Regions from separate parts of the Agrobacterium sp. 22-3639C2 genome, predicted to be linked through region 1. Evidence: predicted binding sites of a transcription regulator. Region 1 holds the regulator's gene; the other holds the start of a gene.
The links. The regulator PhoB, encoded in region 1, activates phosphate uptake and scavenging genes when phosphate is short. The targets are predictions, from matches to a motif close to TGTCATNNANCTGTCAT.

Region 2: ACQZ6D_RS01265 (esterase-like activity of phytase family protein) is a predicted target of PhoB. The motif match lies at 2,464-2,480, and genes of this name have one in related genera.

The regions. Positions count from the first base shown of each region.
Region 1 covers NZ_JBNWDB010000003.1:530,552-535,321, reverse strand. Annotated here, with positions in the region: gene phoU (phosphate signaling complex protein PhoU) at 1-623, shown strand, start outside; gene phoB (phosphate regulon transcriptional regulator PhoB) at 655-1,338, shown strand; gene ACQZ6D_RS15595 (GcrA family cell cycle regulator) at 1,638-2,171, opposite strand; gene ACQZ6D_RS15590 (aspartate aminotransferase family protein) at 2,602-3,804, shown strand; gene argF (ornithine carbamoyltransferase) at 3,859-4,770, shown strand, end outside.
Region 2 covers NZ_JBNWDB010000001.1:250,169-254,938, reverse strand. Annotated here, with positions in the region: gene ACQZ6D_RS01270 (hypothetical protein) at 1-3, shown strand, start outside; gene ACQZ6D_RS01265 (esterase-like activity of phytase family protein) at 212-2,410, opposite strand; gene hupB (DNA-binding protein HupB) at 2,769-3,062, opposite strand; gene lon (endopeptidase La) at 3,333-4,770, opposite strand, start outside.

The sequences.
Region 1 (4,770 bases):
TGTGCGGTGACGCCGTGCGCGCACTCGTCAATTCCGATGCTGCGCTCGCGCAGAAGGTCATTTCGGACGATACCATTCTCGACCATGCTGAGCGCGAAATTGGCGACAAGGCGATCGTAACCATCGCCAAGCGTCAGCCGATGGCGGCAGACCTTCGCGAGATCATCGGCACCCTGCGTATCGCCGCCGATCTCGAACGCGTCGGCGATCTTGGCAAGAACACGGCCAAGCGCGTTATCGCTGTCGCCGGCACCGGCGTTCCGCGCAAGCTCGCCCGCGGCATCGAGCATCTGTCCGACCTGGCGCTGGTGCAGCTCAAGGAAGTCCTCGACGTCTATTCCACGCGTTCCGCCGAAAAGGCCAATGCGATCCGTGAACGCGACGAGGAAATCGATGCCATGTACACGTCGCTCTTCCGGGAGCTTCTGACCTACATGATGGAAGACCCGCGCAACATCACCACCTGCACGCATCTTCTGTTCTGCGCCAAGAACATCGAGCGTATCGGCGATCATGCGACGAATATCGCAGAGACGATCTATTACATGACCACTGGCAGCCAGCCGGAGGGCGAGCGTCCGAAGGACGACAGTTCCAACACGCTTGGTTCGGTGACCGAGTAACAGACAAGCAGAAGCTTGCGGAGTTCAGCATATGGTGCCCAAGATTGCAGTTGTGGAAGACGAGGAAGCGCTGAGCGTCCTGCTTCGTTACAATCTCGAGGCTGAGGGATACGACGTCGACACGATACCCCGTGGCGATGAGGCGGAAATCAGGCTGCAGGAGCGCATTCCGGATCTTCTCATCCTGGACTGGATGTTGCCCGGTGTCTCCGGTATCGAACTGTGCCGGCGCTTGAGAATGCGGCCGGAAACAGAACGCCTGCCCATCATCATGCTGACGGCGCGTGGCGAAGAGAGCGAACGGGTTCGCGGTCTCGCTACGGGCGCTGACGATTATGTCGTCAAGCCGTTCTCGACGCCGGAACTCATGGCCCGGGTCAAGGCCATGTTGCGCCGGGCCCGTCCGGAGGTTCTGTCGTCGGTGCTCAAATGCGGCGATATCGAACTGGACCGCGAGACCCATCGCGTTCACCGCAAAAGCCGCGAAGTGCGTCTCGGCCCGACGGAATTCCGCTTGCTGGAATTCCTGATGACGTCGCCGGGTCGGGTGTTTTCCCGCTCGCAATTGCTGGATGGCGTCTGGGGTCATGATATCTATGTCGACGAGCGTACTGTCGATGTGCATGTCGGACGTCTGCGCAAGGCCCTGAACTTCTCGCACATGCAGGATGTCATCCGCACGGTGCGTGGTGCGGGATATTCGATGGAAGCCTGAGCGAAGCGGAACCAGATAGTTTCGCTGGCGAAGTAGTGCACAAAAAAATCAGGAAGCCCGAAATCTGAAACGATTTCGGGCTTTTTCTATATGAGTATCCGCCAAACTCGATGCCATTATCCGTTTTGACCGGAGAAGATCGGCTGCGCGTTGAAATCCGGATTGAGGGGTCACGCCCAATAGTAAGGGGAAAGGGTGCGGCCTGCCATCAAGCCGCCCAGAAAGCCGCTTTATTTTTGTCATAAAAAAACGGGCCCGAAGGCCCGTAATTTTTGAGTGCTGAATGCGTGCCGCAACACTCAAGCCTTGCGGCGCTCGCTCACCGGCTGGTAGGCGAGTTTCGCATGGAACTTGCAATAGGGCGAAGATTCCAGCGCTTCACAACCGCAGAAATGGAAGTCGTCCTTCAGCGGATCGCCAACCGGCCATTTGCAGGTGCGCTCGGTCAGTTCCGTCAGCGTCAGGCGACGGGAAATCGGCGTGACAACGTTCTTGGAAGGAACGTAATCGAGAACCTGCGCGGTCTCGATATCGATCTCCTCGTGCAGCGCCGTTGCCGCGTTCGAACGGGTGAGGATGCGTGCCGGTGCCGCGTTGACGCGACCTGCGAAAGTCGTCGCACGCGGGGCAGGGGCAGCGGTGCGCTTCGGCGCGGAGCGTGCCGAAGTCACTGGACCGCCAGCCTTGACGCGTCCCGGCAGATTGAGACGATGGACCTTGCCGATCACGGCATTACGGCTGACGCCGCCCAGCTGCGCTGCAATCTGGCTGGCGCTAAGGCCCTCGGACCACAATTTCTTGAGCTTTTCGACTCGTTCGTCTGTCCAGTTCATGCCGCTTCTCCGCTTGTCGCGTGTATTTTCGGCAGAATCCCTCTCCGTCTCGCGCGCATGCCGCAAGCGTGGTTTCCGCCTGATTTTCGGTGACTAGTTCCGCCGCAATGCAGTCTAGTAATTAGCGATTAACCTAGTGCCAGCCCGACTCCGTGGCAAGAGTCGCGGGAATCATCTGGAATCGATTTTCCGGTTTTCCCCAACTTGCTGGCGTATTGAGTCTGAAAGGCAACACCTTGGGGCTGGCCCGCCGCCGCATACTAGTGCTTGAGAAGCCCGGGAAACGCTGACTTTTGTTGACATCGGCAAACGAAGTGACAATAGTGCCCCTGCCGCCGCAAGGCGGCATTTTGATTTTCAGGCGAGGGATAACCCCGCAAGCCTATTGACAACAGTTTGACAGCGCATCTGCGCAAGGAGTGATACAGCCATGGCCGAAGCCGGCGCGCCATTGTTTGATACGTTCTCAAGAGCCCCCCTGCGCTTCGAGCGCGGTGAGGGTGTATGGCTGTTCACGGAAAGCGGCGAGCGATATCTGGATTTTGCGGCCGGTGTTGCTGTCAACTCGCTGGGCCACGCCCATCCTCACCTCGTTGATGCGATCAAGACGCAGGCCGAGAAGGTCTGGCACGTCTCGAACCTTTATGAAGTACCGGGACAGGAAAAACTCGCCAGGCGCCTGACGGAAGCGACTTTCGCGGACAAGGTATTCTTCACAAATTCAGGCGCGGAAGCCCTGGAATGCGCCATCAAGACCGCCCGCCGTTATCACTATACCAAGGGCCATCCGGAGAAGTTCCGCATCGTGTCCTTCGAAGGCGCTTTCCATGGCCGTACACTGGCGACGATCGCCGCGGGTGGCCAGCAGAAATACCTCGAAGGTTTCGGTCCCAAGGTCGAAGGTTTCGATCAGGTTCCGTTCGGTGATGTCGATGCCCTCAAGGCCGTCATCACGGCTGAGACTGCAGCACTTCTGATCGAGCCCATCCAGGGCGAGGGCGGCATTCGCTCGCCCAGCAAGGAATTCCTGCAAATCCTGCGCGGATTGTGCGACGAGCACGGTCTGCTGCTGATTTTCGATGAGGTCCAGACGGGTGTCGGCCGCACAGGCAAGCTGTTTGCTTATGAACATACCGGTGTTGCGCCCGATATCATGGCGGTCGCCAAGGGTATCGGTGGCGGTTTCCCGCTCGGCGCATGTCTTGCCACGGCAGATGCCGCTTCCGGTATGACGGCGGGCGTACATGGCACCACCTACGGCGGCAACCCGCTGGCCATGGCAGTCGGCAATGCCGTGCTTGACGTCGTTCTCTCCGAAGGTTTTCTCGAGAAGGTCCGTGACGTCGCGCTGGTCTTCCGGCAGGGTCTGGCCTCGCTCAAGGACCGTTATCCTGACGTGATCGACGAAATTCGCGGCGAAGGTCTGCTTCTGGGCATCAAGGCGAAGATTCCTTCGGGCGAATTGTTGCAGGCCATGCGCGCAGAGCATCTGCTTGGCGTGCCTGCGGGCGAAAATGTCATCCGTCTTCTGCCGCCGCTCGTCACCACGGCCGAAGAGGCCCGCGAGGGTCTTGCACGTATCGACGCGGCTGCCGCCTCCCTGACGGTTGCGAAACAGGCAAAAAGCGCCTGAAAAAATCAAGAGCGGGCCTCTCTTCAGGGGCTCGCAAGCATGGGACAGATTAGAATGGGTTCACCAAAACATTTTCTGGACCTCTCGGCCGTCGGGTCGGAGGATCTGCGGACAATTCTTGATGATGCGCGCACGCGCAAGATTGCCACCAAAACCGGCACGGCGGAAAAGCCGCTTGCTGGCAAGATGCTGGCAATGATTTTCGAAAAACCGTCCACACGCACCCGCGTCTCCTTCGATGTCGGCATGCGCCAGCTCGGCGGTGAGACCCTTTTCCTGTCGGGCACGGAAATGCAGCTGGGCCGTGCGGAAACGATTGGCGATACGGCCAAGGTGCTGTCGCGCTATGTCGATGCCATCATGATCCGCACCACGGATCACTCGCGTCTGCTCGAGCTTGCCGAACACGCCACCGTGCCTGTTATCAATGGCCTGACGGACGACACGCATCCCTGCCAGATCATGGCGGATATATTGACGTTCGAGGAACATCGCGGCCCGGTCAAGGGCAAGACCATTGCCTGGACGGGTGACGGCAATAATGTGCTGCATTCGTTCGTGGAAGGCTCCGCCCGTTTCGGTTACCGCATGGCGATGGCAGTACCGATGGGTTCGGAACCGCACGACAAGTTCCTGAACTGGGCACGCAACAATGGCGGCGAAATCTCGCTGTACCACGATGCCGACAAGGCAGTGGCGGGCGCTGATTGCGTCGTCACCGATACCTGGGTGTCCATGAACCAGGAACACAAGGCGCGCGGCCACAATATCTTCCAGCCTTATCAGGTCAATGAAGCGCTGATGGTGAAGGCCAACAAGGAAGCGCTGTTCATGCACTGCCTGCCGGCGCATCGCGGCGAGGAAGTAACGGATGCAGTGATCGACGGGCCGCAATCGGTGGTCTTCGACGAGGCGGAAAACCGGCTCCATGCTCAGAAGTCCATTATTGCATGGTGCATGGGCGTC
Region 2 (4,770 bases), on a different contig from region 1:
TGATCTCTAGCGATCTGGTCCACTGCACATTCATGGAAATCCTCCGGATAACACCCTCGATTATGCGATAGCGACGCGACCATGCCGGTTTTAACGGCTGGTGTGCGACTCATCGTGGGGAATCGGCATTCCCCAGATCGGGGTTTCTTCCGCCGCACAAAAAAGCCGGGCTATGCCCGGCTTTTCTCATTTGCGATTCTATTCGGACCGATCAGTTGATCGCCTTTAGATCGACGGTAAAGAACAGCGTTTCGCCGGAAGATCCGTCGACGCCGTCATTGTCAGTGACGATATAGGCCGTTCCTGCCTTGTCGAAGGTGAAGCCTTCCAGCTTGTCAACGGTATAGCCATTCGTCTGGGCCTTGAGGTCCGGCAGGAAATCATGTGCTTCCTGCTTGGCCACCAGCGGCAGTTCGCCACCGATTTTGCCCGGCTTCAGGTCAGCGATCGCGACGCGGTAAAGCTTCTTGATCTTTGCCTTGTCACCGACCTGATTGTCGCGCTCGACGATATAGACATAGTCGCCCTGTGCGGTGATTTCAGAAAGGCCGACCCAGCCTGCCTCGGTCTTGTCGAGCGGGTAACGCACGGCGCCCCATTCCTTGGACTTCGGATTGTAGGAGACGAGCTTGACGAAACCCTTCTCGTCCGTGCCCCATTCGCGCTGTACGGCCATCCACAGCGTCGCGTCGTCGCCCTTGCCGATCATGGTCACGCCTTCGAAACCGAAGCGGGTTTCGCCAGCCAGCAATTCCTTCGGCAGAGCGATCTCAGCCTTGATCTCGCCCTTGGCGCTGACATTGTAGAGTGCGTGGGGCACTAGCTTGGCACTGTCACCTTCCGAGGCCAGCCAGAAGCCGCCCTTACCGTCAAGCGTAATGCCTTCGATGTCGAGTTTCTGGGCTGCGATACCGTCGCGCTTGATGCGCAGGGCGCTGGTTATGGTGGCGGGCTTCTTCGTTGCGTCGATGGTGTAGATCGACGGCTGGTTTCCATAGACCGAGTCGGACACGGCATAGAGGATGCCAGGCTTTTCAGCATCGCCCACCAGACCGGAGAGAGCGCCCCAGCCGATCGGTGTGCCGTCAACGGTGGCGGAAGCGAGCTGCGGGTAGGCAATCTGGCCTTCTGCACGTTCATAGATCATGACATGCGAGCGAGCGCCGCCATCTTCGACGAGATCGGCTTCGTTGGCAGTGACGAGGAGATTGCGCGACGGAATGGCGACGGCGCCTTCAGGCGAAATGCCCGAGGGCAGAAGCTGGACCAGTTCCGGTGTGCCGCCCGTATCCTTGTAGACCGCAGCGAGAGACGCGCGCTCGGCAAGAACGAAGAAGTACTTCTGGCCATCGAAGGTTGCCGCCTCCAGACCTTCCGGCTCGATGCCCTTGGCCTTTGAACGCTTTTCCGGATAGTGGCCGATGCTGGCGGCGGCGTGCTCAAGGGTGGCACCGGCTTCATAAAGAAGCTTGCCGGTCTTGTCGAAAATGGTGAAGCCGCGCGCGCCGCCCTGCCAGTCACCCTCATTGGCGATGACGATTCGGTCATTGTCCAGCCACTTCACGGCATCTGGCTCACGCTTGCGGCCTTCCTGCTTGTCGGTGAACTTGATCTGGCCGTCCGTCTTCGTGTCGACGCCTTCCAGATCAACCGTGCCAGCGGAGAAATGCGTCTTTACCGTACCGGTCTTGCCGTCGATGATGACGATGTGGTTGTTTTCCTGCAGCGTGAGCGCGATCTCGCCATTGGCATTGATCGAGACGAATTCCGGCTCCGGATCTTCCGGGGAGATTTCGGCAAGGCCGGTCACGTCGATCTTCTTCAGCGTCGCGCAGTCGGCAACGCCGTTTTTCAGACCGACCGTCACCAGATAACCGGCCGGCATCTGTGGCAGGGCGCCCTCGTTCACCTCTTCATCGCGTTCGTTTTCGATCGCGATGGCGGCGAAGGTCTTGTCCGGGGAAATTGCGACAGAATCGGGCTGGCCGCCGAGATCGCAGCTCGCTTCGATCTTCTTGGTGGCGATATCGACCGTCACCAGCTTGCCGGACGGCTTGGCTCGGTTTTCGGACGTGTTGACACCGGCCAGAACCTTGGCGCCAGCAACGGCAACAGAGGTCGGTTCGCCTTCCAGCAGCAACGCGCCGCCAGCCTTGGGTGCCTTCGCATCGGTGATGTCAACGAAACCAATGCCGCCAAGCGGGCTGTCCGAATAGATCAGCGTCTTACCGTCTTCGCTGGCGGTTACGATTTCAGCTGAAGTGACGGCCTTCGCGTCCTTGTCCGCTGGCAAGTTCTTTACGACCGGGAAAGATGCGATGCGGTTGAAAACCGGCTCGGCAGCAGCCGGAAAGGCCGCGGACGCGAGCAGAGCAGCAGTCAAAGCCATCTGAGAAAGTCGGAACGCCATTATAAATCCCCCTTGGATCCAAAAAAACACCCTATGGCTTCTGCGTCAGAGACATGACAGCGGCATGACATTTCCTGTCGGAGGAATCAAAAAGCCCGACCATGAAGGCCGGGCTTTCCTGTTCGTGCGCACATTCCGCGTATCAGAGCGCCGTGTGACCGGATGGAGGCTACACAGGCGCGCTCTCCTACTTTCAAGTACATCTTGCCGGTTCGAAAAAAGGGCTATCCGAAAAAGCATTTCGAAAAGCCGCCCGGTTTACGTGCCGGCATGATGGCGTCAGGGCGTCAAAACATGTTTCCTCGTGAACCTGAAAAGCCGCCCGCCCGCCGCCGGACGTCACGGCCTTTCGGAAACCTTACGAGTTGACGGCGTCCTTCAGGCCCTTGCCTGCGGAAAACTTCGGTACGTTGCGAGCCGGGATATCGACTTCAGCACCCGTGGAAGGGTTACGACCCTTGGAGGCTTCACGACGGCTTACGGAGAAGCTGCCGAAGCCAGCGAGACGGATGTCGCCACCGCTCTTCAGTTCGTTCTGTACGGTTTCGAATACGGCATCAACAGCGGAAGCAGCATCTGCCTTCGTGAGACCAGCCTTTTCGGCAACAGCAGAGACGAGCTCGTTCTTGTTCATGTTTCCACCCCTTTCAATGGTTTGAAACGACTCAAATTAAGCCGGCGCAGAATACGTCTGTATCCGCGCGCAGCAACTCAAAAGCGCTGGAATCGCCTGAAAAACAAGGGGTCTGCGGGGTTTTTCACAAAAAAGGCCGACATTTCTGCCGGCCTTTCCCTTAAACGTGCCAATTTCGCACCAGTTCTGCGAGCATCAAAGAAGCATCGCGCCTTTCGGCATCTAACACATTGAATCTACGCACAGGTGTCGCGAAAACCGATTCTGGCTTTCACAACCACTTGGCAATCAATGTGCGATCGTCTGTCCGCCCTCGTCGACACCGTCGACAGTTGCGATAACAGGCGTTTCGATGCTGCCGTCCCACTCGATTGGCTCGGGCATGCGAAGCAGCGCGTGCTTGATGACCTCACCCATGCGAGAAACCGGGATGATCTCCATCTCGTTCTTCACATTATCAGGAATATCCGCCAGGTCCTTGGCGTTTTCTTCCGGGATGAGCACCTTCTTGATGCCGCCGCGAAGCGCCGCAAGCAGCTTTTCCTTCAGGCCGCCGATTGGCAGCACGCGACCACGAAGTGTGATCTCGCCCGTCATCGCCACATCCTTGGAGACCGGGATACCGGTCATGATGGAGACGATGGCGGTTGCCATGGCGACACCGGCAGACGGTCCATCCTTCGGGGTAGCCCCTTCCGGAACGTGAACGTGGATGTCGCTCTTGTCGAAACGCGGCGGTTCGATGCCGAAGTCCACGGCGCGCGAGCGGACATAGGATGCCGCTGCCGAAATGGATTCCTTCATCACTTCCTTGAGGTTGCCGGTGACCGTCATGCGGCCCTTGCCCGGCATCATCACGCCTTCGATGGTGAGCAACTCACCGCCGACTTCCGTCCATGCCAGACCGGTGACGACACCAACCTGATCCTCACGCTCGGCCTCGCCGTGGCGGAACCGCGGAACGCCCAGATAATCCGGGACATTGGCTGCGGTGACTTCCACGGACTTGACCTTGCCCTTGATGATCTCGGTCACGGCCTTTCGCGCAAGCTTCATCAACTCGCGCTCGAAGCTGCGCACGCCCGCCTCGCGGGTGTACTGCTGGATCACGATCATCAGAGCGTCGTCGCTCACCGAGAACTCTTCCGGACGCAGGGCATGTTCCTTGATCGCCTTCGGCAGCAGGTGACGCTTGGCGATTTCGCGCTTTTCGTCCTCCGTGTAACCGGCGATGCGGATCACTTCCATACGGTCCATCAGGGGACCTGGAATATTCAGCGTGTTGGCCGTGGTCACGAACATCACGTCGGACAGGTCGTATTCCACTTCAAGATAGTGGTCCATGAAGGTGGAGTTCTGTTCCGGATCGAGCACCTCCAGCAGTGCGGAAGACGGATCGCCACGGAAATCCATGCCCATCTTGTCGATCTCGTCGAGCAGGAAGAGCGGATTGGACTTCTTGGCCTTCTTCATCGACTGAACGATCTTGCCCGGCATGGAGCCGATATAGGTACGGCGATGACCGCGGATTTCCGCCTCATCACGCACACCACCCAGCGCCATACGCACATATTCGCGGCCGGTCGCCTTGGCGATCGACTTGGCGAGCGAAGTCTTGCCGACGCCGGGAGGACCGACGAGGCACAGGATCGGGCCACGGATCTTCGAAGCGCGAGCCTGCACGGCCAGATATTCAACGATGCGTTCCTTGACTTTGTCCAGACCG